DNA from 3 places in the Clostridium sp. TJA038 genome. Region 2 is predicted to be linked to each of the others. Evidence: riboswitches for the same ligand, from Rfam matches in the RefSeq annotation. Region 2 holds a riboswitch; each other region holds the start of a gene.
The links. A riboswitch is a leader RNA that binds a small molecule or an ion and turns the genes downstream of it on or off. The one in region 2 is predicted to bind cobalamin.

Region 1: linked by a shared signal. The riboswitch ahead of AC4FQV_RS05150 (ABC transporter substrate-binding protein) and the one ahead of AC4FQV_RS04545 (sirohydrochlorin cobaltochelatase) in region 2 are both predicted to bind cobalamin.
Region 3: linked by a shared signal. The riboswitch ahead of AC4FQV_RS09750 (energy-coupling factor ABC transporter permease) and the one ahead of AC4FQV_RS04545 (sirohydrochlorin cobaltochelatase) in region 2 are both predicted to bind cobalamin.

What each region holds. Positions count from the first base shown of each region.
Region 1 is NZ_JBZEFA010000001.1:1,099,698-1,109,673, forward strand. It holds gene AC4FQV_RS05140 (ABC transporter ATP-binding protein) at 1-132, opposite strand, end outside; gene AC4FQV_RS05145 (FecCD family ABC transporter permease) at 138-1,169, opposite strand; gene AC4FQV_RS05150 (ABC transporter substrate-binding protein) at 1,156-2,073, opposite strand; cobalamin riboswitch at 2,322-2,499, opposite strand; gene cobD (threonine-phosphate decarboxylase CobD) at 2,580-3,644, opposite strand; gene cbiB (adenosylcobinamide-phosphate synthase CbiB) at 3,641-4,588, opposite strand; gene AC4FQV_RS05165 (histidine phosphatase family protein) at 4,591-5,235, opposite strand; gene AC4FQV_RS05170 (bifunctional adenosylcobinamide kinase/adenosylcobinamide-phosphate guanylyltransferase) at 5,241-5,618, opposite strand; gene AC4FQV_RS05175 (adenosylcobinamide-GDP ribazoletransferase) at 5,632-6,387, opposite strand; gene AC4FQV_RS05180 (bifunctional adenosylcobinamide kinase/adenosylcobinamide-phosphate guanylyltransferase) at 6,371-6,931, opposite strand; gene cobT (nicotinate-nucleotide--dimethylbenzimidazole phosphoribosyltransferase) at 6,962-8,044, opposite strand; gene AC4FQV_RS05190 (phosphotransferase) at 8,107-8,907, shown strand; gene AC4FQV_RS05195 (metalloregulator ArsR/SmtB family transcription factor) at 9,058-9,786, opposite strand; gene AC4FQV_RS05200 (ABC transporter substrate-binding protein) at 9,941-9,976, opposite strand, start outside.
Region 2 is NZ_JBZEFA010000001.1:967,822-977,797, reverse strand. It holds gene cbiD (cobalt-precorrin-5B (C(1))-methyltransferase CbiD) at 29-1,105, opposite strand; gene AC4FQV_RS04550 (precorrin-8X methylmutase) at 1,125-1,757, opposite strand; gene AC4FQV_RS04545 (sirohydrochlorin cobaltochelatase) at 1,760-2,599, opposite strand; cobalamin riboswitch at 2,723-2,900, opposite strand; gene AC4FQV_RS04540 (3D domain-containing protein) at 3,119-4,360, shown strand; gene AC4FQV_RS04535 (hypothetical protein) at 4,406-4,732, opposite strand; gene AC4FQV_RS04530 (SH3 domain-containing protein) at 4,863-7,505, opposite strand; gene AC4FQV_RS04525 (GGGtGRT protein) at 7,860-8,861, opposite strand; gene AC4FQV_RS04520 (iron-sulfur cluster assembly scaffold protein) at 8,895-9,587, opposite strand.
Region 3 is NZ_JBZEFA010000006.1:578-10,553, reverse strand. It holds gene AC4FQV_RS09775 (sodium:solute symporter family protein) at 1-385, shown strand, start outside; gene AC4FQV_RS09770 (NanQ anomerase/TabA/YiaL family protein) at 485-937, shown strand; gene AC4FQV_RS09765 (ROK family protein) at 1,070-1,957, shown strand; gene AC4FQV_RS09760 (MurR/RpiR family transcriptional regulator) at 2,132-2,968, shown strand; gene AC4FQV_RS09755 (hypothetical protein) at 3,004-3,393, opposite strand; cobalamin riboswitch at 3,608-3,805, shown strand; gene AC4FQV_RS09750 (energy-coupling factor ABC transporter permease) at 4,068-4,811, shown strand; gene AC4FQV_RS09745 (energy-coupling factor ABC transporter substrate-binding protein) at 4,811-5,122, shown strand; gene cbiQ (cobalt ECF transporter T component CbiQ) at 5,106-5,876, shown strand; gene AC4FQV_RS09735 (ATP-binding cassette domain-containing protein) at 5,891-6,748, shown strand; gene AC4FQV_RS09730 (hypothetical protein) at 7,452-7,613, shown strand; gene AC4FQV_RS09725 (murein hydrolase activator EnvC family protein) at 7,823-9,112, opposite strand; gene AC4FQV_RS09720 (hypothetical protein) at 9,421-9,976, shown strand, end outside.

The DNA of each region.
Region 1 (9,976 bases), 130 kb from region 2:
TAAGACTGTGGATTTTCCACAACCATTAGGTCCTATTATAGAGATATTTTCTCCTCTTTCTACGCTAAAGGATATATTATGAATTACTTCATTTCCATCATATCCACAACATAAATTTTTAACTTCTAACAAAAATATCACCTACTTCTTTTTCCAAAGTATAGATAAGCAAAAAATGGTGCTCCAATTAAAGCTGTAATTGCTCCAACAGGTAATTCAGAAGGGGCAATTAGTGTTCTTGAAACTAAGTCTGTTAAAACCATAAGCGTTCCCCCAAGGGCTATGCACATAGGAATTACAACTTTATGACTTGCTCCAAATACTTTTCTAACTATATGAGGAGTTATAAGGTCTATAAATCCTATAACACCACTTAAAGCAACAGCACTTCCTGTTAAAATTGCTACAGCTATAAGTAAAGACTTTTTAACCTTTTTAGTTTCAACTCCTATAGCCTTAGCACCTTCTTCTCCAAAACTTAGTATGTCCATTTCTCTTGTATATTTTACGGCCATAAAAATACCTATTATTAAAAAGGGAACTCCTGCAATTACATATGACCAACTTTTCATAGCAAAGGAACCCATTTGCCACATTGTAATAGCCTTTAAATCTTCACTACATAAGGATGTTACTGTAGTTAACACAGCGCTAGTAAAAAGTGATAAAACCATACCAGCTAATATTACTGTGTTATTTGAAAGCCCTTTATCTACCTTATTTGAAAAAATTATAACTGCAAAAACAGTTAAAACCCCACATAAAAATCCTATAACAGGCATTGCAAAGTTTCCTATAAAAGGAATTGAAATTCCAAGAACTATATATACTCCAACACCTAAAGAAGCACCTGAAGATACTCCTAAGGTATAAGGTGAGGCTAAAGGATTTTTTAATATTGATTGAATTATAGCTCCACTAACAGCAAGAGAAGCTCCAACTCCAAAAGCTAATAATACTCTTGGTAGTCTAATTACCCAAATAATTGCTACGTCCTCTGGTTTTATACCTGCTCTAAGAGGAATATTTAAAATCTTATTTCCTACTATAGAGATAGTATCCCATATATTAATATCGGAACTTCCAAAGGAAGTTCCGATACATAATACTAATATAACTAATGGAATAGATAGTAATATTAGCAATTTTCTTTTTTTAGATTCCTGCATACTCTTCTGGATAAATATCCTTTGCCATTTGTTTTAATACAGTTACCACATTTTGACTTCCACGTGATGATGCATTATTATCTACTAAGAATATCTTATTATCCTTAACAGCAGTTATTGAATTCCAACCTGGACGTTTAGCAATTAATTCTGTAGCATTTTCAATATAACTTTCATTTGTTAATATAACATCTGGATTAGCTTTTATTACAGCTTCCTCACTTGGAGATATCCATCCTTTTTCATCCTTAAATATGTTTTCTGCACCTACTATATCTAATAAGTTATTTAAGAAAGTATCATTTCCAAAACTATAAAGTTTTGAGCCAGAGCCAATTTCAAAATAAACAGTTTTCTTGTCTTTTATTTTTTCGCCTATAGATTTTATTTTATCTACTTCGCTCTTCATAGAATCAACCATTTTCTTTCCTTCAGCTTCTGTTCCTGTTAACTTAGCTAAGAAATCAATATCTTCATATATTCCATCAATGCTTTCGCTAGTTGGAATATATACAACTGGTATTCCTGCTTCTTTTAAAGCCTTAAATGGATCTTCTTTTCCTGTTCTATTATGTCCTGAAGCTATTATTACATCTGGTTTAAGTGCTACTATAGCCTCTGCATCTGGATTTCTAAAGTCTATTTTAGGAATATCAGGATTTAATCCCTTAACATCAGCAGAATACGTATCAACAGCAACTATTTTATCAGCAAGACCTAAACCAACTAATATTTCAGTATTAGATGGAGCCGTTGAAACTATTCTTTCAATTTTTTTAGGTACTGTAAATTCAGTTCCCTCCATGTCTTTCATGGTTACTGTCTTGCTTCCACAGCCAGTAAAGATTAGTAATGCCATCATACTTATCATTAATAATGACAATACTTTTTTAAAGTTTTTCATACTATTCCTCCAATTTTACTTTATAGTTTTTTAAGCTTATGAAGGAAATTTCTTTAACCTATGAAACTTATATTATTTAATTTTTCCTAAGTCTCAACAAATCAAATATTTGTTCATAAAACTTAAAAACTAAAATATTTTTTTGAGGCTTAGATTACTACGTAGAAAATAAAAAAACATACCACTAAAGAAGGTATGTTAGGCATATTTAGGTACTACGCACCCTACTATCCTACCCTCAGAAGACAGTAGTACTTAAATAAAAGGCAGGTATCCCGACTTTGCTTCATCCTCCATCTCGTCTTCCCACAACAAGCTTGCAGTGACATATTGAGATTTTGTCTGCTTCACGGTTACTGAGGTAGTTGAAGACTTTAACTTCATTCCCTATTAAGCGAAAATCGCACCAATTATTAGTTAATCATTTTGATTATATTATTATATTTTATCCTTGTCAAACACTCTTTATAAGCTTTAATATTAAAATTTTTTAATATATAAATGATTTATATTTCAATCTGTGCAAGCGCTTCTAAAAGCCTTTTATTTTCCTCTCTAGTTCTAACAGCTACTCTATAAAAACTATCATCTAGTCCCTTATAGTTATTGCAACTTCTTATTATAATACCTCTCTTAATTAATTGTTCTCTTAAATTTATATTTTTATGCACCTTAAAAAATATAAAATTTACAGCCCCTTTAAAAGGAGTTATATATTTAATCTCTTTAAGACCCTTATATAAAAAATCATTTTCTTTCTTTACATAATTTACAGTTCTTTTTATATAACTTCTATCTTTTAAGGCTTCTCTTCCTGCATAATCTGCTAAGGTGTTTACACTCCAGGGAACCTCTACTTCCTTAATTTTATCTAAAAAAACTTTATTAGAACATAATCCATATCCTAATCTTATTCCTGGAAAAGCAAAGAGCTTAGTTAAAGATTTAACAACAATTAGATTATTGAACTTATCTAATTCTTTAACAAGTGAATATTTAAAATTATCCTCAACAAAATCTAAAAAAGATTCATCAAAAACTACAGTAATATTAAATTTTCTAGCTTTCTCTAAAACCTTTAAGGAAAAATCTTTAGAAATTAAAGCACCTGTTGGATTGTTTGGATTACATAAAAATATAATATCTAAACCTTCTTTAATTTCACCTAAGAAATCTTCATCTAATGAATACTTATCTTTTAAAAGATAATAATTCACTTTACAATTAATAGAATTTAATGCATCTTCATATTCTGAAAAAGTTGGTGCTATTATAAGAGCTTCCTTAGGTTTTATTCCTCTTACTATATTAAAAATAACCTCTGCTGCTCCATTTCCTAATACTATATTTTCTAAAGAAACTTCCTCAAAGTTAGAGATTTCACTTTTTAAATTATAGTAAGTTATATCTGGATATCTTTCTATGTGATTTATTCCTTTAATTATAGCTTCTTTTACTTTTTCAGCTATGCCTAAAGGATTTATATTAGCAGAAAAATCAATAATTTCTTCTTCCTTTAAATTATAAAGCCTTTTTATTTCCTCAACATTACCACCATGACCTAAATTCATATAATCACCTCTAAAATAAATCTAATAATAAGGGCTAAAACCATTCCTAAAAAAGAAACCATACTTAATATTTTATTAGTTTTATAAACATCTAAAATTTCTATCTTCTTTTTAAAATCTCCTATAGTTGGCTTTTTAACAAGTTTTCCAAAGTAATAATTTTCTCCTCCAAGTTTTATTTCTAATGCCCCAGCTACAGCAGCTTCTGGATGAGCACTATTAGGACTTGAATGGTTATATCTATCTCTTTTATATATTTTAAAGCTATCTTTCCAATTAAATCTTAAAATAAAAGATGAAATAATTATAAGATAGGCTGTTATTCTAGCTGGGATATAATTAAATAAATCATCTAAATTAGCTGAAAAAAATCCAAAATCTTTATATTTATCATTTTTATATCCAAACATTGAATCACAAGTATTTACTGCTTTATATAAAAAAGCTAAAGGTGCCCCACCAATTCCTGCAAAAAATAAAGGTGCTATAATACCATCTGACATATTTTCTGCTATAGTTTCAATTACTGCTCTAACTATAGCTTCTTCATCTAAGTTCTTAGTATCTCTGCCTACAATAAAAGATAATTGCTCCCTTGCCTTATTTATATCACCTCTTTTTAAAATCTTAATAACTTTAAGTCCTTCAACTTTAAGTCCCTTAGCAGAAATACAAAAATAAATAAGTATTCCTGATACTAACACTCCTAAAATAGGATTAATCTTATTTGCAATATGTACAATTCCTAAAGTAATTATAAAGGTTATAAAAACTATGAAAAGCCATGCAAAAAAACCTGCAACCTTAAGATTTTTTTTAAAAATTTTTCTAAAAAGCTTCTCCATACTAGAAGCTAATTTTCCTATATACCTAATAGGATGGTAGGGATTATTAGGATCTCCTATTATCAAATCTAAAACATATCCTATTATAATCTTTATCATTTCTAAAACCTTTCTATTATTTCTAGTTTTAAGTTATCTAATATATCTTTTTCAAATTCTAAATTTGAAAAGTCCTTGTTTAAGTTATCCTTATTATATTCAACCTTTATTTTATATCCACATCCACATTTAGGTTGATAAGAATAAAAGTCTAATTTACTTTTTTCAAAAAGCTCTAAAATACAAGCTATACTTCCTCCATGACAAAGAACTAAAGCTTCCTTTTCCTTTTCTTTATAAAGCTTTGAAATTAAATTTAAAAGTGCTTTTTTCATTCTTTTTTCAAAGTCTTTTCTTGATTCTCCTCTAGGACAAGAAACCTCTTTCTTATCATCTAAAATCCAGTCTAAATAATCCTTATTATTTTTTAACATTTCATAAGACTTTAACTCAAAATCTCCAAAATTATATTCTGAAAAATCTTTCATAACTTCATAATCTTTATTTGGATATAAAATATTAAAGCTTTCATTAGCTCTTTTTTTACCACTTGTAAAGTTTATTTTGCACTGTGGTAAAATACTATTTTCTCTTTTATCTTTTAATTCTTTTTTTCCTTCTTCACTTAAAGGGATGTCACTTACTCCACAATAAAGTTTATTTTCGTTGCAATAAGTCTTGCCATGCCTAATTAAATAAATTATCATTTTTATCATCCTTTAATTTTTGTTCCTATTCCAAAAAATATTCTATAAACTTCTTCACTTTCCTTAGAAAGTAACTGTAAAACTTTTCCTGTTTCTTCTCTCCATAATCGTTCCTCTTTTTTCAAAGGAACTATTCCCGAGGATATTTCATCACAAATTAATATTTTATCCTTTAATAAATCCTTGTTATCTACAAAAAAACTTAAGGATTTCTTTCCTTTTAATGAATTAAAATAAATAAATTTATCAATACCACTAATAACAGTTTTAGAAAAGTCTATATAATCTTCCTTGCAATAAAAAATATCCTTTTCCTCTATTCCTAAATTTTCTTTCACATATCTTAATTTCCCATTATAAGAACCACCAAAAAAAAGTTTCAAAAGCTTCTCCTCCTTAAATAATTCCTAAGACTAATATTCCTGTAAACTCCATAAGTACAAGAATATATCCAGCAACATCACCATTTATCCCACCTAATTCTTTTTTCACCTTTAAAAGTAGCATAAAGGCAACAAGTCCCATTAACAAAATAGAAATTAAATACTTTAAACCTAATGTAAAAAAGACTACAATAGCAACTAATAAATAAATGCCTAATAAAATTATTTTATCTATACTTCCTGTTCCTTCCTTAAAAAATTTAGCTAAGGAGCTTTGTCCTATCATTTCTTGACTTACAATAAAATATCCATTTATTGCTCTTGAGGCTATAGGAATTAATATTAATATTTTCATATCTAAACTTTTATTTAATACTGAAACCATAGCTGCAAATTCTACTAAAAGTAATAAAACTACAGAAATAACTGAAAAGGCTCCAACTGTTGAATCTTTTAAAATTCTAAGCTTTGTCTCCTTATCTCTTCTTGATAAAAGTGCATCAGAAACATCCATAAAACCATCTAAATGTAAAAATCCAGTTAAAATATAGGGTACTGTTAAAATAAGAGCTGCCATAAGAATAACTTGAATATTTAATTTACTTAAAATAAAAAAACTTAAATACCAAATAAGTCCAATAACTAATCCTATAAAAGGATAAAGTTTCATTATATGCTTTGCCGCTTTATCATCCCATTCATACTTAGGAAGAGGTATTATGGTAAACATACTTAAAGTCATATTTATCGCCTTATAAAATATTTTCACCCTCTAAAACCTCCTTTCCCTTATGAAATATTAAATTTCCAAAGGAAGCTTCTATAACTACATCTGCAAAGGAAACTAAGCCACAATTTATTTTACCTAATTCTCTTTTAAAGGATTCAGTATAATAATCATATTTAATTCCGTCGCTAAACACATAATCTGATACTATTATCAAATTTAAAACACTATTTCCTAAAACTTTAAGTTCTTCTAAAATAGTCTTATGCACACTTTTATTAAAGTCTTTTCCAACAAACATATAGTTTGTAACTAAAGATGTTAAGCTATCTAACAATATAGTATCTCTTTTAGAAAACTTTAAAAATATTTCATTTAAATCTCTATGCTTTTCAATTGTTTTAAAATTATACTTTTCTCTACTTTTTAAATGATTTTCAATTCTTTCCAAATCCTCTAAATCATATGGTTTCATAGTTGCTAAATAATAAAGACTTCCTTTTTCCTTTTTTGAAAGATTACTGCTATAAAATTCAGCATAAGAAGATTTACTACTTTTAGCCCCTCCAATAATTAAAACTATCATAAATTAACTCCTTTAATATTAAAAGAATTATTAAACAATATAACATTCTTCATCTTTTACTTCTTCTAAATAACTATTATCAATATCTCCTTCTTCAAAGGTTGCCATATTATTAATCATTGCTACTGCAAAATCAATTACAGAAAAAGCTATAGGACATCCACTTCCTTCCCCTAATCTCATATTTAAATCTAACATAGGCTCTAACCCTAATTCTTTAATAGCTAAATCATATCCTATTTCTTGTGATTTATGAGATGTAAAACAAAAGTCTTTAACTAAAGGATTTAATCTATTAGCTAAAAGAGCTGCTACAACAGATATAAATCCATCTATTACTACAGGAATTCTATAAAAAGCTGCTCCTATAAATACTCCTGTCATAGCTCCAATATCATAGCCTCCAACCTTTGATATAATATCAATTGGGTCTTTAAAGTTTATATTATGTTTTTTAATAACCTCTTCTACAATTCTTTTTTTCTTTTCAAAGGATTTATTATTAATTCCACCACCCTTTCCTACTACATCCTTTGTTTCACAATTAATAAGAGCTTTTAAAACAGCTGCTGAAGTAGTGGTATTTCCAATTCCCATTTCACCTACTCCAAGTATTTTATATCCTTTTTCCTTAGCTATCTTTACAGCCTCTATTCCAATTTCTAAGGATTTTTTAGCTTCTTCATAGGTCATAGCTGGTTCTTTATAAATATTTTTAGTTCCCTTTGATATTTTTCTATTTAAAACACCAGGTATAATCTCCTCTGAATTAATTCCAACATCAAAAACCATTAAATCTGTTCCATTAACCTTTGAAAGTGTAGCAACACCTGTTGTACCCTTTATAAAATTTTTTGTTTGAAGTAAAGTTACACATTGAGGTGCTGATGCTACACCTTCTTCCTCAACTCCATTATCAGAAGACATTATAATTACACATTTTTTATCAATATCATTGAAAATATTTCCAGTTATTCCAGCTAACTTAATAGCTATATCTTCTAATTTTCCTAAACTTCCTAAAGGCTTAGCTAAAGAATCAACTCTTTTTTTAGCTTTAGTTAAAGCGTCCTCATCTAAAGCTTTTATATTTTTTAATGTCTCATTTAACATTACCTATTTCCATCCCTTCTTTTTTTGATATAATATTTTCATCAGAATATAAGGAGATTAAGATGATTAATAAAATGAAAAAGCATAAGATAACTAAACTAGGTGGACTTAATAATTCAAACTATTTATTAGAGAATGAAGATAACAAGTATGTCTTAAGAATACCTAGTAAAGATAATAAAAATAATTTTTTAGAGGAAAATTTTGTTTTAACTCTTGCTTCCTTAAACAAGTTATCCCCCCCTATTATATATCATAATAGAGATAATGGAATACTAATTAGTAAATTTTTAGAGAACTCAAAGGTAAATATGAGTACCTTTACATCTCTAGAATTTATCGAAAAATTAAGCTTTTCTTTAAAAAAATTACATAAACTTAATACAAATTACATCTTTGACCCCTTTTACCACATATTAAATAATTTTAACATTTTAAAGAAAAGAAACTACAAACTTCCTAAGGAAATAAATCTTCTTTTAGAGAAACTACTATATCTTAAAGAAGATTTAAATAAAGATAAAATAATAGGCTTATGTCATAATGACTTAAATTCCTCTAATGTACTTTATTACAAAAATAAGGTTTTCTTCATAGATTTTGAATTTTCTGCTATGGGAGATATATTTTTTGATTTAGCTACAATTTCTTGGATGTTAGAAAAAGAAAAAAGATACTTTCTATTAAAAAGTTACTTTGGTTATTATTCCTATGCTTTAAATGAAAGACTAGAAAAATATTTATTTGTGGTAAAACTTTGGAATGCCTCTTGGAGTCTTTTAAAATCCTTAGATTACAAATCAGATTATGATTATGAATTAGGTGGAAATATGATAATTGATGACCTTTTATCTACTTTATAATCTTTTAATTATCTTATAAATCCATAATTTATAAATAATAATTTCCCTTTATTGATTAAACATTTTTATTTAATCAATAAATATTTTGTTTACTATTTAAATTCTTATAAATAAAAAGGTATTACTAAATTTAGTAATACCTTTTCTATATTAATGACTACAACCATGATGATTGCAAGTATGTGTACTTGAAAATTCAACTAATTCTCCCTTTTGTAAAGCAGATATATTATCCTCTATATTTCCTTCTATAGCTTTATATACTTTAATTCCCATAGAATTTAACTTACTTATAGCGCCTGCACCTATGCCACCAACAACTACAGCATCTACTACTTCACCTGATAAAGCTTTTATAGGTTGACACTTTCCATGTTCATGACCTAAATCACCATTTCCTACTGCTTTTAACTCTTTACTTTCTAAATCATATATAAGAAAATTTGGAGCTGTTCCAAAATGACCATAAGGAACACTTTTAACCCCTTCATTATTTTTTACTGGAAAACAAACTTTCATTTCTTTTTCCTCCTTCACTTTTTTTTCATTTAATAAGTTGTTATTTTTACATTTCATGTTACATCTTTTATATTTATTTTCTTTTATATTATTATCATCATTTACGATATAATCAATTAAGATGTTTATACTTTCTAAACTTTCTAAATTTAAATCATAAAGGATGTTATAACCTATTTTATAGCCAATAACAAGATTAGCTTCTTTTAAAATTTTTATCTGTTGTGAAATTGCTGATTCTGAAATACCAAGTTCTAGAGCTATTTTTTTTGCACATAAAGCTCTTTTGTTTATAAGATGTAGAATTTTTATTCTAGTCTCATCTCCTAAAGCTTTAAATATCTTTATTTTATCCTCCATAAATCACCTCAAAATTTAATTAAGTATTTCCTTAATTAAATTTTACTACTTTAAAATAAATAATTCAAGCTTTAATTAAGTATTTCCTTAATTAGATTTTAAAGCAAAAAAATATATGTAGCTTATTTTAAGCTACATATATTTTTTATTTATACTATTTATTATTTGCTACCCACTCATCTAATTGTTT
Region 2 (9,976 bases):
TTCCTAATTAATAAGTACCTTTAAAGCTTTAAGACTTATATAAAAGCTTCATATCCTTAGCCCCATAGTACATTAAAATATTAAAATTAGCTTCTCCATAAGCGTATATATCTAATCTTTTTAATATTTTTTCTCCTATTCTTTCGTAAAGATTTTTAAAATCATCTCCAAGAAGCCTTACAACACCTTCACTAGTTTTTTCTTCTAAAACTTTTTCTACAAGAGATAAATCATATCCCATTAAGGTAAGCTCTAAAGCTATAACTTCTAACCTTACATCAGATACTCTACTATGGGTATTAAAACAACCAAAGGCAATCTTACTTAATTTTCCTATATGACCAACTATAGTTATATCCTTTATTCCAATGGCTAAGGCACACTCTATAGAAAAGCCTACAAAGTTAGATATAACAACTATATTATCCTCTTTATGCCCTCTTTCTTTTAAAAATCTTTCTCCCATATTTCCAAAAACAAAAAATAATTTATTATTTTTTAAAGCTTTTTGTCTTATTTCAATACGTATAGATTCTTTTAAAGCTTCCTCTGACATTGGATAAACTATTCCTGTTGTACCAAGAATTGATATGCCATCTACTATTCCAAGTCTAGGGTTAAATGTTTTCTTAGCAATCTCTCTCCCTCTTGGAACAAAAATTGTTATCTTAACTCCCTTTCCCTTAGGCAGAACACTTAAGACCTCTTTTTTTATCATTTCTCTTGGAACAGGATTTATAGCACTTTCTCCCTTTTTTACAAAAAGACCTTCTTTTGTAACAACTCCAACACCTTCTCCTCCACAAAGAATAAAACCCTCTTCTATTTCTTCTGCCTTTGCAAAAATTTCAAGTCCAGAAGTTGCATCTATGTCGTCTCCTCCATCCTTTATAACAGAACAGGAAACTTTATCTTTACAAAAATTTATATTATGTATCTCTAAATTAAGTTTTATATTTTTAGGAGTAGTTATATCTATAGAGCTTATGTTGTTTTTATTAAAAAGCATATAGGTTGCTGCCTTAGAAGCTGCTGCTGCACAGGAACCTGTTGTATAGCCACACCTTAGTTTTTTGCCTCCACTTTCTACATACATATCAAACATTTGTTATACCTTCTTTAATTTACATTTCTCTTTTGTAATTCATATAAAGTAAAGCATTCATTATAGCTGCTGCTACAGTACTTCCACCTTTTCTTCCTCTAACTCTTATATAAGGAGTATTAATACTCTCTAAATCTTCCTTACTTTCACTTGCTCCTACAAAACCTACTGGTACTGCAATTATAAGTTTTGGCTTAGCTTTTCCTTCTTTTATAAGTTCTCTAAGCTTAAATAAAGCAGTTGGTGCATTACCAAAAACAAATATATCTACATTTTCCTTTGCTGCAAGTTCAACCCCTGCCATTGACCTTGTAATATTATTTTCCTTTGCCATTTTAAATACTTCTTCTAATCCAACATAACATTGAACTGATGAATTTAATGCCTTTAAAGCTCTTTTATTAATTCCAGATAAAGCCATAGTTGTGTCTGTATATATTTTAGCTCCGTTTTTTAAAGCAGATATTCCAGCTTCGATAGCATCTTTGCTTATATCTATTAAATCTTCATACTCAAAATCTGCCGTAGTATGTATTACTCTCTTTACTATATTTAGTTCTTCCTCTGAAAAGTTCCTTTCATTTTTCATTTCTGAACCTATAATTTCAAAACTTTTTTCTTCAATTCCCATAGGACTTTTCATATAATCCATTATTATTTTCTTCCTCTCTTGTGTTTCTTTTTAGTTTCTCCAAGACCTTTGTAGGTTTCCTTTATAACATCATTTATCCTTTGTATATATAAGTTGCAAAACTCATCATATTCTCCTAATCCCTTTAAGATTACCTTAGCAGAAACTCCTGAAGCTTCAAACCTACTTTTCCATGAATCCTCTTCCTCTGAAGCCATATCATTTTTAGCATGGTCTCCTGCTACAACCATTAAAGGAATTATAGTTATTTTATTAATATTGTTTTTCTTAACTCTTTTTAAAACATTTGAAAAATTAGGATATCCCTCTACTGTTCCTACAAAGACATCATTATAATCCTTATCTTCTAAAACAGATTGTAAGCATCCATAAACAGCATTAGATGGATTTGCACTACCATGTCCTACAAAAACACAAGGAGAATTTTCTTCAATTAAATTCTTCATAGTGTCTATAAAACAAGAATAATCATCAGGACCTCCTTCAAAGCCTTCATAATAAAAAATAGGTCTTCCTATTTCTATTTTTTTAAACATAGGTCTATTAATATCTACCATATGTTTTATGTAATCAAATTCTTCCCCAGGAATAATATGAAGTGGCTGAACTATAACTTCTTCATACCCTTCTTCTCCTAACTTTTTAAGAGCATCTTCTGGAAATAATACCTCCATATCATATTTTTCTTTTAACTTTCTAACTATCATATGTGAAGTAAAACTTCTAAAAACATCATAATCTTTAAAGCTCTCTTCTATAGAATCTTCAATTTTTTTTATAGAGTTATTTATTGCCTCTATATGACTTGTTCCAAAACTTACTACTAATATAGCTTTTTTCATTTTTCACCTCTAAAAACATTAAAAATAAAAAGCATCTGTGCTACAAAGAACAGATGCTTTTGAATCAAAGTAATTATTTTCCAAAATTATGAACAATAAATACTAATCTCTTCCCTCCGAAGCTTAGTTTATAAATTTTAGGCAGGTATCCTGACTTGAGGCTTATCCTTATTTCACCCTTCCCAATTTTTTAAAATCAGTGGCTTATAGAAACTCGTATCCTCTTACAGTAGCGGGGGCTGTAGTGGATTTTAACCACTTTCCCTTTTAATCAAATCAAACCTAAAAATACAAAATATTATTTTTTTTAATTATAATATATAATTTTAATTATTTCAATATAAGGTGAATTTCTTATTTTTTATCTTTGTAGTATAATGTAATTGTTAACTTTTTCTTACCATATTTTAAATCTTTAAAGGTTAAATTTGTGTTACAATTACCTTTTGTGTTATAATTCAGTAAAACGTTATGAAATACACTTAAGTTGTGGAAAATTTAACTAAAGGAGTGTAGTTTATGCAAAAAAGACTTTTATCAGCGTTAATCGCTGCGTCAATTACTTTATCAACTAGTAGTGTGGTTTTTGCTGATACAGTAAATGACAAAAAATCTACAATAGAGGAGAATAAGGTAAAATATTCACAGTTAGATAACCAAGTTATTTCCCTAAACTCTGAAGTATCAAAGCTTAATAATGAGATTGAAGAACTTAATTCTAAATTAGAAGAAAATAAAGCTAAAATGAAAAGTACTGAGGAGAATTTAAAAGAGACTGAAGAGAAAGTAGACACTTTAAAAGCTGAAATAGAAGATAAGCAAGAACTTTTAGGGAAAAGAATGCGTGCTATGTATAAGGGGCAAGATACTATGAACCCTATAGTATTTTTACTTAAATCAGAAGATTTTTCTGATTTACTAACTAGAGTTGATGCTCTTGCAAGAGTGTCTGCCTTAGATAGAAACCTTATAAATAGTTTAGATACGCAAAAAGATTCTCTAAATAATGATATAGAAAAACTAGAGAGTGATAAAAAAGAACTTAAAGAACTTAAGGCTTCAACAGAAACCTCTCTTAAAACTTTAGACAGTAAAAAATCTGAAGAACAAAAGAAAATAGAAGAATTAAATAAACAAAAAGATGCTGTTTTAGGAGTTATTAAAGATAATGAAATGTCATTAATTTCTCATTCTGTATCTATTATAGATTCTTCTTCGTCCCTTTCGGAACTTGAAAGTGCTGTAAGCACATTAAACCAATTAATCCCACAACTTAACATTGATTCTGTAAAGGATGTAGCTAACAAATCTTTAGAGGTTGCAAATAAAAAAATTCAATCTATAAAGGAAGAGGAAGCTAAGAAAAAAGAGGCTGAAAAAGCTAAAAGCACTTCCTCTAGCTTAGGAAATTTAAATAATGTTAGCTCAAATCAATCTAGCAGTAGTGAAAGTAGTGATGGAAAATATAAAAAGACCATGTCTATGGAAGCTACAGCTTATAGTGGTGGTACTTTAACTGCTATGGGGCTTAGACCTGTTAGAGATCCAAATGGCATAAGTACAATAGCAGTTGACCCTAATGTAATACCTTTAGGTTCAAAAGTTTTTATACCAGGATATGGATATGCCATTGCTTCTGATACTGGTGGAGTTATAAAGGGAAATATAATAGACCTTTATATGAACTCTCATGAAGAATGTATAGCTTGGGGTAGACGTCAAGTTACAGTTCATATTGTAGCTTATCCTGGCGAATGGTAAAAAGTAGACAAGCTTAAAATAAAAAAGATAAGGAATATTTATTCCCTATCTTTTTTTACCCCTCCTGCTTTTTTTATAACTCTTTTTTCCTCTCTTAAATCCATTTAATAAGATAAAAATAAGAAAGAAGCTTATTATTATAATGATTCCTAAAACTATAAAATTAAAAAGGTCCTTAAAATCTAAACCGAAATTACCTAGAAAATTTTTAAGCTTTATTGTAGCCTTAAATAGCCCCCATAAGACTATGGTAAATAGTATTCCTACAGAACTTGCCGTAACTCCAGCTTTAGACCTTTTAAAAAGGCATATAACCCCTATTAAAGCAAAGACTATTATAGCAAAGATAAATTTCCAATTTAAAATATCCAAAAGGTTACTCCTAAAAATATTTTCTTAATATATTACTTTATAAAGTATTTAATTATTCTTATTTCCTATAATAAATAAAAAAATAAAAAGCCTAAAATAGTAAAAACTATTTAGACTTTTTATAAATTTCTTATCCTAAAAATCTAGGCAAATCAAAGGTAAAATTATTATCTATATATAAATCCTTATAAGAGGACATAATATCTGCAATACTTGAAGCGTACCAAGGAGTTGTAGCATATTGATGCCATATATTATCTATATTTTGATTATATCTCATCTTATACAAAGTGTTTTGTTCATACTTTGAACTATGAACATAGTTTAGAGAAAGAAACTCTGCAGCACCTTTTATAGCACTATCAACACTTGTCCATCCTCTATTATAAGCATAAGTAGTTCCTAAAATTAAAGCTCTATTAGGAAATACTGATGAATTATCCTTTGCTCCTATTCCAAAAAGATTATATACAGTAACAGGATTTTTTAATTTAATCATTTTATATCCAACTAATTGTCCTGCTCCATTATATATAGGACTACTTTCATCTGCTATTTCTGTAATTGTTACACCCTTTGCTAATTTGCTTGTACCATTTCCAGTCTCATGAAGACATTGAGCAACTAAGAATATAGGATCCATATTAAAGGCCTTAGCAGCATTTACAAAAGCTTCTCCTTGACCACTTAATACTCCTTTATTATTAAGTCTACTACTTAAAGCAGAAACATTTATATCTCTAAATTTATCTACTCTTAAAAATTGTAAAGTGTTAGTAGATTTTGCTGGGTTTATATACTTTTCAAGGTCTGAATAAGAATAGCTAACAGGATTATTCTTTTGTTGAAGTCTAACATACTTATCTAAAGTTACATTATAATTTGTTTTAGATGAATTTTGTATATCTAAGTTAGGGTTTAATCCCCCTTCTTCCTTTACTATTTCTATATAAGATTTATAAGCATATCCATCTTCTCCTCTATAAATAACCTTATAGAAATCGCCTTTTTCTCCTATTACTTCAATTCTTTCTCCATTACCTAATACTCCTATAATTTGAGAGGAAGTATTTGCTTCACTTCTTATATTTAATCCTTTTGTAGCTGTAACCACACCTATTCCTACAGTAGTTTCTGGACTTTCTGGTCTTTCTTCTCCCTCTGTGTCCTCTACTATTCTTACATATTCCTTTGATACGTAAGCACTAGAACCTTTAAATTCTATTTTATAGAAATCTCCTTCTTCTCCTATAATAGTTACTCTATTTCCACCACTTAAGCTTCCTATTATTTCACTACTTGTACTAGCTCCTTTTCTTACATTTAAAGAACTACTAACTTCTACTACTCCATTTTTCTTTGAAGTATTTGTATTATTATTCTCTGGACTACTTGGTTTATTTTCTTGTTCTTCATTTCCTGAAGCTTCACTTATTTTTACATATTCCTTTGATACATATCCATAGGAATCTTTAAAATATATTTTATAAAACTCTCCTTCTTCTCCTATAATAGTTACTCTATTTCCGCCACCTAAACTTCCTATTATTTCACTACTTGTACTAGCTTTCGCTCTTACATTTAAGGAACTATTAACATTTACTACTCCATTTTTCTTTGAAGCTTCTACTGCTTGTACTTTATTTGTATCTTCTGCTTTATTTGATTCTTCCTCTATATTATTTTGTTTTTCTTCTATATTACTAGCATTTTTAGCCTTAGCTGAAGAACCCTCTATTTTAACATATTCCTTTGATATATAAGCACTAGAACCTTTAAATTCTATCTTATAGAAATCTCCTTCTTCTCCTATAATAGTTACCTTACTTCCTTTATTTAAACTTCCTATAGACTTACTATTTACAGTTGCCTTTTCTCTTACATTTAAGGAACTACTAACCTCTATTATTCCAATTTTATTTAAAGAGTTGCTTTCTAACTCCTTTGAAGTTTCTTTCTTAGGATTTGACTCCTCCTTAACTTCTTTTACCTTTTTATTTATTTCACTTTTTGAAATATAGTCTGCGTAAACATATCCATAGGAATTATTAAATTTTATTTTATAAAAATCCTTTTCTTTATTTATTATATCTACCTTATCTCCTGCTTTTAAGCTTCCAATTATTCTACTATTATTAGTAGGGGCTTGTCTCACATTTAAAGAGGTATTTACATTAACAAAGCCATTTCCCTCAAATAAGTCCTTCTTAGTAGCATTAATTTCTTCTTCATCATTATATGAAAGTAAATTTACATACTTACTGCTTACATAGGCTCTTCTTCCATTAAAATCAATTTTATACCAACCATCATTAGACTTATCTAATACGTTTATCCTATCATTTTTATGTAATGTTCCTATTACCTTGCCATTTGCATTTGGACTGGTTCTAACATTTAACTCTTTTGTAGAAATTAAACCAATATTATCTTCTTTTAATCCATCTCCCAAAACTTTAATATTACTGCTTTCTACATAACCTACAAAATCTTTATAAGAAACCTTATAAAACTTTTCTGAAGTTTTATCTAATATTTTAACCCTTGAACCACTTGGTATTAAAGTTATTACATTATATTCCGAGCCTTGACTATTTCTTAAAGCTAAATCTTCAAATGAAACAACTTCTCCAAAAGAAGTTCCTTCTGTGGCTTTTATATTTTGTAAAGAGTCAAGGGGTTTTGCATCAACTTTAGTGGTTGTTGTGCAAATTAAAGCACTAGCACCTATTGCAGCACCAACTATTAGACAACTTAATCTATTTCTCTTCATATTACACTCCCTTAATAAAAAAATTTGAAATCTTATAATAAACAATAAAAAACCCATTCTAACTTAATTTAACTTTAAGAAGGTAATGAATTTCCCTAATTATTTTTATTAGTATTTCTACTATTATTATACTTCCTAAAATAAAATAATCCAATATTATAACCTAAATCTTTTTAAAAATCTATCTATTTTGTTTACTAAATTAAAATATATATATGAATTTTTAATTTTTATTTTTAAAAAACTAGTAATTAATTAAATTTATAATAAAAAAGCACACACTATAAGACATAAATCTACATAGCGTGTACTTTTATTTCTTTTAAAATAGAATCAACTAAAAGTTAAGTTCTATTATTTGTTCATTGCTTCTTCTACAGCAACAGCTACAGCAACAGTAGCTCCTACCATTGGGTTGTTACCCATACCGATAAGACCCATCATTTCAACGTGAGCTGGAACTGATGATGAACCTGCAAATTGTGCATCTGAGTGCATTCTTCCCATAGTATCAGTCATACCATAAGAAGCTGGACCTGCAGCCATGTTATCTGGGTGAAGAGTTCTTCCTGTACCACCACCTGATGCTACTGAGAAGTATTTCTTACCTTGTTCAACACATTCTTTTTTGTATGTTCCAGCAACTGGATGTTGGAATCTTGTTGGGTTAGTTGAGTTACCAGTTATAGATACATCAACACCTTCATGATGCATTATAGCAACACCTTCTCTAACGTCGTCTGAACCGTAGCATTTAACCTTAGCTCTTGGACCATTTGAGTATGGAGTTTCTTTAACGATGTTTAATTTACCAGTTACATAGTCAAATTTAGTTTCAACATATGTAAATCCGTTAATTCTTGAAATTATGAATGCAGCATCTTTTCCAAGACCGTTTAATATAACTCTTAAAGGCTCTTTTCTAACCTTGTTAGCTTTTTCAGCTATTTTGATTGCACCTTCAGCAGCTGCGAATGATTCGTGTCCTGCTAAGAATGCGAAACATTTAGTTTCATCTCTTAAAAGCATAGCTCCTAAGTTTCCGTGTCCTAATCCAACCTTTCTGTCATCTGCAACAGATCCTGGAATACAGAAAGCTTGTAATCCTTCTCCGATAGCTTCAGCAGCATCAGCAGCAGTTTTACATCCTTTCTTTATTGCTATAGCAGCACCTAAAGTGTAAGCCCATCCAGCATTTTCGAATGCTATTGGTTGAGTTTCTTTAACGATTGTATAAGGATCTATTCCTAAATTTTCGCAAACTACTTTAGCATCTTCTATTGTTTCCATTCCGTACTTTTCTAATACAGGTTGTATTTGGTTAATTCTTCTTTCATAACTTTCAAATAATGCCATTTTATTATCCTCCTTCAATAATGAATATATAGATTATTCGTGTCTTGGATCTATAGTTCTAACAGCCTCGTCAAATCTTCCGTATTGGCCAGTAGCTTTTTCCATAGCTTCGTTAGCGTTCATTCCTTTAGCTACCATTTCCATCATTCTACCTAAGTGAACGAATCTGTATCCTATAATTTGATCATCAGCATCTAAAGCTACTTTTGTTACATATCCTTCAGCCATTTCAAGGTATCTTGGTCCTTTAGCTAAAGTTCCGTACATAGTACCTACTTGTGATCTTAATCCTTTTCCTAAGTCCTCAAGACCTGCTCCTATTGGTAGTCCACCTTCTGAGAAAGCAGTTTGGCTTCTACCATAAACTATTTGAAGGAATAATTCTCTCATTGCAGTATTTATAGCATCACAAACTAAGTCTGTGTTTAAAGCCTCTAATATAGTTTTTCCTGGTAATATTTCTGAAGCCATAGCAGCTGAATGAGTCATACCTGAACATCCTATAGTTTCTATTAAAGCTTCTTCTATGATACCATCTTTAACGTTTAAAGTTAATTTACATGCTCCTTGTTGTGGTGCACACCAGCCAACTCCATGAGTTAAACCTGAAACATCTTTTATTTCTCTTGATTGAACCCATCTACCTTCTACAGGGATTGGTGCTGGACCGTGGTTTGGACCTTTAGCAATTACACACATTTCTTGAACTTCGCTTGAATACATCATATTCATTTCTCCTCCCTAAAAAATAACTTATAGTAAGAATTTACTATATCTATTCCTCTTAACAACTTGGGACTTTTTATGTCCCTATGGGATATTTAATTACCCTCAATGTCTATTTTAACAAAACAATGGCCATGTAACAATATATTTCTAAAATTTTTTCTAAAAAATCTAAATATTTTTTTATTTTATTAGAATATTTGATAATTATTCTCATATATTTTACCAATTTATTGAAACAACTTCTTTATTATGTAATTATTCTTAATATAATATGTATATTACATAATTATTATAAATATTACTCTTTTAAATAAAATAACCTTTATTTTAAGCTATAGATATATTTTTTTGCTTAAAATAAAGGTTATTTATTGCTATTAGTATAA
Region 3 (9,976 bases), on a different contig from region 2:
TTTAGGTGTTGGGATAGCTGCAATAGCAATGGCAGTAATACTTGCAAATGGTGGAGTAAACTCAGCTTATGAATGGTTCAATGGATTTATGGGACTTGTTCTTGGTGTACTAGCTGGAATATTTGTACTAGGAATATTCTTTAAAAAGGCTACAAAAGCAGGAGCATATGCTGGATTTATAGCATCAGCTATTGCAGTTATAGCATGTAAGTATGGCGGATTTGATGTAAGCATATGGTCATACTCAATTATATCAATAGGTGTTTCAATTGTAGTTGGTATGATAGTTTCATTAATGACTCAATCTCAATTAGCAGATGAAAAAACATTAAATGAAGCAACAATTTACTACAATAAAAATGAAGGTGAATTAGTTAATAATTAATAGAATAATTTTTAGTTAAAGATAGTGTTGACTTTTAGAAGAAATATTTTTCTAAGGGTCAGCACTACTTTAAAATTATAGATTTTAGAGGTGAAAAAAATGATATTTGGGAATTTATTAAATTTAGAGGCTTATGATTATTTACCAAAGCTTGTCAAAGAAGCTTTATTACATGCAAAAAATAATAAGGTAATAGATTTTGAAGCAGGTACTCATGAAATAAAAGGTGATGAACTTTTCTTTAATAGAGTTAATTATACTACAAAGGATAAGGAAGATCGTTTTTGGGAAGGACATAAAAAGTATATAGATGTTCATGTAGTTTTTAGTGGAAAAGAAAGAATAGATTTAAATTTCAAAGAAAATTTAGATTTTAAAGAATATGTAGAGAAAGATGATTTCTTATCCTTTGATGGAGAGGCAAATTCTACAGTAGTATTAGAAGAAGGTGATTTTCTAATTTGTTATCCTGAGGATATACACATGACTTGTTTAAAGGCTGATAAGGAGCCTTCAGAGGTTAAGAAAGCTATTTATAAAGTTATTTTATAATACATTTTTAAGGTTGTACCTGTTGCTTAAAAAATAAACAAAATTAAAATTTTAGTTTATGAATTATAGGCATTTTTAGGTACAGCCTTTCTTGCATATAAAAATTAAAATAAAAATAGAGGTGATTTATATATGAGTTTATTTGCAGTTATAGATATAGGTGGAACTAGCATAAAATATGGAATAATAAATGAAGAAGGAATTTTAGTTGAGACTAATGATAGAGATACTGAAGCTGAAAAAGGTGGCTTAAGTATTATAGAAAAGGTTAAAGAAATAATTCACGAAATGATTAAGAAAAATAAAATAGAGGGTATAGCCGTATCAACAGCTGGAATGGTTTGTCCTAAAGAAGGGAAAATAGTTTTTGCAGGACCAACTATACCTAATTATACAGGGGTTGAAGTAAAAAAAATCTTAGAAGAAGAATTTAATTTACCTTGTTTCGTTGAAAATGATGTAAACTGTGCAGCTTTAGGAGAATTTTCTTATGGTGCTGGAAAGGGAACTAGGTCAATGGCTTGTTTAACAATTGGAACAGGAATTGGGGGAGCTTTAATTATAGATGGAAAGATACTACATGGTTTTAGCAACTCAGCTGGAGAAATTGGTTATATGATAGTTAGAGGAGAGCAAATTCAAGATATTGCATCTACAAGTGCTTTAGTTAAAAATGTAGCCTCTAGAAAAGGTCTTGATACAAGCTTTATAGATGGAAGGTATGTTTTAGATAACTATGAAAAAGGAGATGTAATATGCAAAGAAGAGGTTGAAAAATTAGCAGATAATTTAGCTTTATGTTTATCAAGTGTAGTTTATTTAATAAACCCTGAGGTAGTTGTTTTAGGGGGAGGAATAATGGCTAGAGAGGAAATTTTTAGACCTTTAATTGAAAATAGTTTAAAAAAATACTTAATAGAATCTGTTTATAAAAATACAAAAATAGCCTTTGCAGAGTTAAAAAATACTGCTGGAATGAAGGGTGCTTATTACAACTTTAGATTAAACTATAAACTTTAAAATTAATTTAAAGTTTGTATACTAATATATTTATATAAATTATGGAGCTTATATGACAAGAATGATATACTTAAAATATTATGCTTAACTTAATTTTAAAGGATTTTGCTTTAAATAAGTTTTTAGTATTCCTATAAAATTAAGTTTAATTACTAATAGAATAAGAGGTACTTTATGGGAATATTAGAGCAATTAGAAAATCCAAAATTTAAGGCAACTAAATCAGAAAAAAATTTAATTGAATATATAGAATCAGATTTAGACAATATTATATATAAATCAATTTCTGTAATAGCAAAGGAATCTAGTGTAGGGGAAGCAACAATAACAAGATTTACTAAGAAATTAGGATTTAATGGCTTTCAAGACTTTAAGGTAACTTTAGCTAAGGAAATTTCAAATAAAAAGAATACAAGTATAATAAATTTACATGTTCATAGAGATGAAAGTTTAAAAGAAACTGCTAATAAAATGCTTAAATCTTCTATAAACATATTAGAGCAGACTGTAAAAAATATAGATTTAAATTTAATGTTTAAATGCAAAGATTTAATTATGAATGCTAAGAGAGTGTATTTTATAGGAATAGGATATTCTGGAATTGCAGCTATGGATATAAATTATAAATTCATGAGAATTGGGTTTACAACTATACCAGTAACAGATAGTCATACAATGGTTATAATGTCTTCAATTACAAATAATGATGATGTTATGGTTGCAATATCAAACTCTGGTACAACTAAAGAGGTTTTAAAAACTGTAAAACAAGCTAAGGAAAATGGAACTAAAATAATAAGCTTAACAGAGGATAGTAAAAATCCATTAAGAGAATTAGCTGACTATGCCCTAACATATACTTCAGCTGAAACTATCTTTGAAACTGGTTCTATATCATCAAAAATTCCTCAAATATTTTTACTTGATTTACTTTATACAGAAGTTATTAAGGAAATGTTTAGTGAGGCAGTTGAGAAGAAAATTAAAACAACAAGTGCTATTTTAGATTAAGAGAATAGGTCACAGTGATTTAACTGTGACCTATTTTATTTTGGTCTTTTTGATAAAGCTATATCAAAACAGGTTATTCCAAAAGCAAAAATAAGAGAAGAAGGTAAAGTTCTGCTTAATCTTAAATCTGGTAAAGGTAAAAATAAATCACCAATAAATCTAAGGATTAATAAACCTACAAATAAAATAAAAAATTTAACTCCTTCTTTTTTTACATCTGAAAAGGTAAAGTGTTTTACAGTACACAAAACTCTTATTAATATATATAAAGGAATAATAATTGCAAAGATAGCATAGGCAGTAACGAAGTTTAAAGTAGCTTTGCTTGGAATGTCTCTATATATTACAAAGAGAGTTGCTATAGTCATCATTATAAATAAAGAGTAAATGATTCCATCTAAAGTACGTACATTTCTTTTTTTCAATTTAATTCCCCCTAAATAAATTTTTTCTTTATTATGATTATACACAAAATTTTAACAATTGAACAACTGAATATATTTACAGAGAGGTTACTACTACCTTAAATTAAGCTAAAATCTACTTTTAATTATAATATTTAATAGTATTTATATAAAAAAATTAATAGATTAATTGTAAATAAAGCATATATGCTATATAATGTTAAAGTATTGTAAAAATAAATATTTAAAAATAGGTTAAAAGTTCATAATTATGAACTTTATTAAAAGGGAAGTTGGGTTTAAATCCCACGCGGTCCCGCCGCTGTAAGAGAGGAGTTTTTTTGTATTTTAAGCCACTGAAATTTATTTTGGGAAGGCAACAAAAAAATTATGATACTTGAGCCAGAAGACCTGCCTATTTTAAAACATCAGTATCCTACGGGAAATAGGAGATGTTGTGCTTTGGTAAGTTATATTTTTATAGATTTGTTATAACCCCCTAGACGCAATGTCTAGGGGTTTTTATATGAGATGAAATTTTTAACAAAACTTTATACTTACAAAACAATAATCAATTTAACTTTTAAATCTAAAAATACATATTAAATTTTAAAGTTATGTTAGAAATATTTTTCTCAATATCACATACAAGTGGGGGACACAAAACAAAATATAATTTAAGGAGTAGAGTTATTATGTCAAAAAGAAATCAAGTATTTATAGGATTCTTATTAATGTTCTTATTAATACCAAGAAGTGTTTTAGCTATGCATATTATGGAAGGTTTTTTACAACCTAAATGGTGTATAGCATGGGGAGTTATAACAATACCATTTATAGTATTAGGATTATTTTCTATTAGAAGTAAAGTTAAAAATAACCCAAGATTAAAGATTTTATTAGCTATGGCAGGGGCTTATGCTTTTGTACTTTCTGCATTAAAGCTTCCATCAGTTACAGGAAGTTGTTCACACCCTACAGGAGTTGGACTTGCAGCTATATTATTTGGACCTACAGCAGCCTCAGTTTTAGGTGTTATTGTACTTTTATTCCAAGCCTTACTTTTAGCTCATGGTGGTCTTACTACTCTTGGTGCTAATACTTTTTCAATGGCTGTAGTTGGACCTTTAGTATCTTATGGACTTTATAAATTAGTGAAAAAACTTAATGGACCAACTTGGTTAGGAGTATTTTTAGCTTCTGCACTAGGAGATTTAGCTACTTACATGGTTACTTCAGTTCAATTAGGACTAGCTTTCCCAGCTGAAGTTGGTGGAGTTATGGCTTCAGTTATGAAATTTATGAGTATATTTGCAATAACTCAAATTCCTTTAGCTATAAGTGAAGGAATATTAACAGTTATAATTTTTAACACTATAGAAAATTATGCAAAAGAAGACTTAATGGAACTTAATATTTTTGCAAAGGGGGTAAAATAATGAAAAATAAAACAGCATCAAAAAATATTATATTATTATTATTAGTTGTATTTATAACTATAATACCTTTCTTTGTAGCTAGTAATGGAGAGTTTGGTGGTTCTGATGACCAAGCAGAAGAGGCTATAACTCAAATAGATGAAAGTTATGAACCTTGGTTTTCTCCTTTATTTGAACCTGCAAGTGGAGAAATAGAAAGTTTATTATTTGCTCTTCAAGCTGCAATTGGAGCAGGAATAATTGGTTTTGGAATAGGTTACTTAAAGGGAAAAAAGAAAGTGGAATTAGAATTAAATGATGAATATAGATAATTATGCTTATTCATCTAAACTAAAAAATATTAATCCTACAGAGAAGATATTTTTTGCATTAACTACCTTATTTGTTTGTCTTTTTGCTAATAATTTTCTAGTATCTATATGCACAATAGCTATTATGAGTTTTTTAATAATTAGAATAGGCAAAACTAAAGTTAAAGTTTTTTTAAGGTTAATGACTGTACCTATAACTTTTTTAATAATTGGAATACTAACAATTGTTATAAGTTATTCTTTAAACAAAGGACAATTTTTAATATCCTTTAGATTTTTTAATGGATGGATTGGAGTTTCAAAAGAAGGTATAAATCAAGGAGCTAATATGTTTTTAAAAGTAATGGGTTCTTTAAGTTGTTTATACTTTATATCTTTAACAACTCCAATGATAGATGTAATATCTGTTTTAACTAAGATGAAAGTACCTAGTTTTTTAATAGAACTTATAGGGCTTGTTTACAGGTTTATATTTATAATATTAGAAACATCAGAAATGATGTTTATATCTCAAAATTCAAGACTTGGATATAGGGATATAAAAACATCTTATAAATCTCTAGGAGCCTTAGCATCAACTTTATTTATCCGTTCCTTTAAAAGAGCTAATGATTTATACACAGCTTTAGAAGCTAGAGGGTATAATGGAGAAATTAAAGTTATTGAAGAAGAGGTTGAAAAGAGAAATTACATATATATAATAACTATATTAATTAATCTTATTTTTATAGGAATAGCTATATTTTTTAAATAGAGTAGGAGGATTTTATGGAAGAGTATATATTAAAAGTAGAAGAGCTTAATTATAATTATTCAGATGGAACTCATGCTCTAAAAGGTATAAATATGAATATAAAAAGAGGAGAGGTTACAGCTATATTAGGGGGAAATGGTGTTGGAAAATCAACTTTATTTCAAAATTTTAATGGCATATTAAAACCCTCTTCAGGAAGAATACTCTTTAACAATAAGGAAATAGATTACTCAAGAAAAGGAATAATGAAACTTAGAGAAAACATAGGAATTGTTTTTCAAGACCCTGATAATCAACTTTTTTCAGCTAGTGTATATAAAGATGTTTCCTTTGGTGCTATTAATATGAAGTTGCCAGAGGAGGAAGTGAAAAAAAGAGTACATAAAGCTTTAAAAAGAACTGGAATAGAGCATTTAAAAGACAAACCTACACATTGCTTAAGTTTTGGACAGAAAAAAAGAGTAGCAATTGCTGGGGTTTTAGTTATGGAACCTAAGGTATTAATATTAGATGAGCCTACAGCAGGATTAGATCCTCTTGGAGTATCAGAAATAATGAAATTATTATTAGAGATGCAAAAAGAATTAGGAATAACAATAATAATAGCCACTCATGATATAGACATTGTTCCGTTATATTGTGATAAGGTTTTTGTTATGAAAGAAGGAAAAGTTGTACTAAGTGGAAATCCTAAGGAGGTATTTTCTAAGAAGGATACCATAAGAAAGGTTAATCTTAGATTACCTAGAATAGGGCATCTTATGGAGATTTTAAAAGAAAAGGATGGATTCTCCTTTGATGAATTAGACTTAACTATAGGACAGGCAAGAAAAAGAATAAGTTCTTTTAAGAGTAAAATTTTTAAAGATTAATATTTAATTTAGATTTATTTAAGCATTTAGACACCTATCAAAGTATTTTGATAGGTGTCTTTTTTAGTAAATAATAATAAAATAAATAAGTTTATTTTATTGTTATAAATATTAAAATGATAAAATATACTTAATATTTCTATTATAAATTAAATTTGTGCATATGAAATAATTTTGATAAGATAAAATAGTTACTTTTATGGGATATAAAATAAAAAATACTAATTTTCTAAAAAAAATTCAGTAAAAATTTTTACTGATTTATTTTACTATTTTTAATTTGAAAAAGAAAAAGTTTCATTATTTAAAAGTAAAATTTCAAAATAATTACATTACATAAAAAATTTCTAAAATAATGAAATTTTATAATTTAAAAATATTTTCTATCTAATAAATATATAGAGTAAAATTAAAAATATATAATAAAAATTAGTCCATTTAGTAAAAAATACATAATAATAAGAAAAAAATCATGAGAAATAGAATATATTGTATAAAAAATCATAACTCTGTAATAAAAAATTATGGTCGAATTTTGTAATTCTAAAATTATTTACTAATTATGAAAATGATTTTAGAATATATATAAGGCTATTTGTTATATTTTTAAATACATAGAAATAATGTGATGAATTGTCTAAAAAATAACATATTAAATTTTAGGGGATGATATTAAAAGATTAAAGAGGGAGAGTATGATAAAATGTTTACTAATGAGTTAAAAGATTTATTATCAGGTTTATATCAGAAATATGGCTGTACTAAGGAAGTGCTTCAACTTAGTGTAATGGTAGATGAGCTTATTGTTAAAGAACAAAGAGACAGACTAAAGGAATATTATAAATCAAAAAAAAATAATATTTAATTTCAAGGATAGTAAAACATATAAATTGTTATTAACTCTAAAAAAATAAAGTATTTAAAATTTGAATTATTAATTTTAAATTAGTTTTATGGGGAAGAATTACTTAAATTAGTCAACATATTTAAAATATGTTAGTCTTAGTTTAAATTTATTATAGAATTTTTTAAATTAAAAAGAGATAGCTTAAAAGCTATCTCTTTTTATATAGTTTAACTTATATAATTCATAGGATTTACATGTTGTCCATTAACTCTTATTTCAAAGTGAGCATGAGGACCAGTACTATATCCTGTAGAACCTACTAGAGAAACTACTTGTCCTTGTTTTACTCTTTGACCAGCTGATACCTTTAATTGAGATGCATGTGCATATAATGTGCTAATTCCATTACCATGGTCTATTATTACCATATTACCATAAGCAGGATGATATTCAGCTGCAGTTACAACTCCATCTTGAGCAGCTAAGAATGGTTCACCCATAGATGCTGCAAAGTCTACTCCAGTATGAACTTTATATTCTCCTGTTACAGGATGAACTCTAGGACCATATGGACTAGTTATAGAAGAAGACGCAACAGGTCTTATAAATCCACTAGATGAGTGGCTGTTTGAAGAAGAACCACTATTTTGTGATGGAGCAGAGCTACCACCAGAACTAGAGTTACTACTTCCTCCATTACTACTTGAAGAACTTTCGCTTTTAGCAGGAGCAGGAGCTGGTTTAAAGTAGGATTGAATTTCCTTCTCTATTTCATCTTCTCTTTCTGCTAAAGATTTAAGTTCAGCATTTTTTTGACTCTCTAACTCTTCTAATTCACTTAACTGTGATTTATAATTGTTTAAAGTATTTTCATGTTCTGTTTTTGTCTCAGTAAGAGACTTTTCTTTAGAAAGAAGTTCATTTTTCTTTTTGTCTAAAGTATCTTTAGACTCCTCAAGTTGTTCACTTCTAATTTCTAATTCTTTCTTTAAATCTTTTATTTCATCAATTAATTTATTATCTGTTTTAACAAGTGTTGTTATATTAGCTATGTTAGATAAAAGCTCGCCAAAACTTTTAGATTCAAGAATCATGTAAAGAAATCTATCACTTAAATTAGATTTATAAACATTTCTAAGTCTCTCACCTAAAATTTCTTGCTTTTCGTCTTGTTCTTTTTTAGCTTTTTTAATTTCACCAGTATTTTCTTCTATTGAATCTTGTACTTTAGTTATTTCAGAATCAGTAGATGAAATTTCGTTATTTAAAGTTTGTATTTTTTCTTCATATTCAGTAACTTTTGCTTGAGCTGAGTTTACTTCAGATTGTTTAGATTCAATTTTATCTTTAATTTCGTCTAATTTTCCCTTTTTAGCTTGCTTTTCTTCGTTAATTTGTTTTTTCTCCTCTTCTAATTTATTAACCTGGGGATTTGCTTTTGTTATTAGTGGAGCAGAAAAAGCACTAACCACTAAAAAACTACTCATAAACAAAGATACAATTTTAAGTTTGTTCATTTAATCACCTATCTTTAATATATTTTTTCGAGAGTTTTGTTTTATTTTCAACAAATTATACCTTAAATCATAGAGGAATATCCACAGATAATTTGAAAATTTTAAGTTAACTTTTAAAAGAAAAGTTAACAAAAGGCATAAAAAATTATTTTTAATAGAAATAAAAACCAATTATTAAAAAAATAATTTAACGATTAAAAGAATTAAATAGATAAAATTATAAAAAAATATTACTTAGGTTATTTGTGATTAAAAGAAAAAAATATGGCCATAATTAAACTAAGTTTATGATTTAGGGGGAAGGGTTAATGGCTAGAAAATCATCTAAGAAATATTCAAAAGAAGTGAATGCAAAAATAATCTTATTTGTATTAATAATGATAATAATGAGAATTGCAGTTCTAAATTTTATTAGTGAGGTTTCTGAAATAGAGTTTAATGAGTTATCTAGAGCTAGAATTTATAATGGAAATATAAATTCTACTCTTTTATTAGAAAGCTTAGTAAACTTCTTTGGAACTTCAATATTAGAATCTTATAAGGGGATATTCTTAATTGCAATAATAAATGTATTTATTGCTTCTTATATATTAAAGAAGAAAGAGTTTACTAATAATTTCTTTTTCAATCTTATAATTGCATACTTATTTTCATCTATAATAACTATATTTTTAATATTAGCAGGTATACTTATATTTTTTGCCATTATACAATGTATGGTTTTTGTTAATTCTTTAAAAATAGAAGCCTCATCACAATTGTTATGGCTAGTTATATCTATATTAGGTGGACTTTTATTTATAAAGTATTTAAACAAAAGTGTTATATTTTCATTAGTAGCTTTTTTAGTTTTATCAACTTATA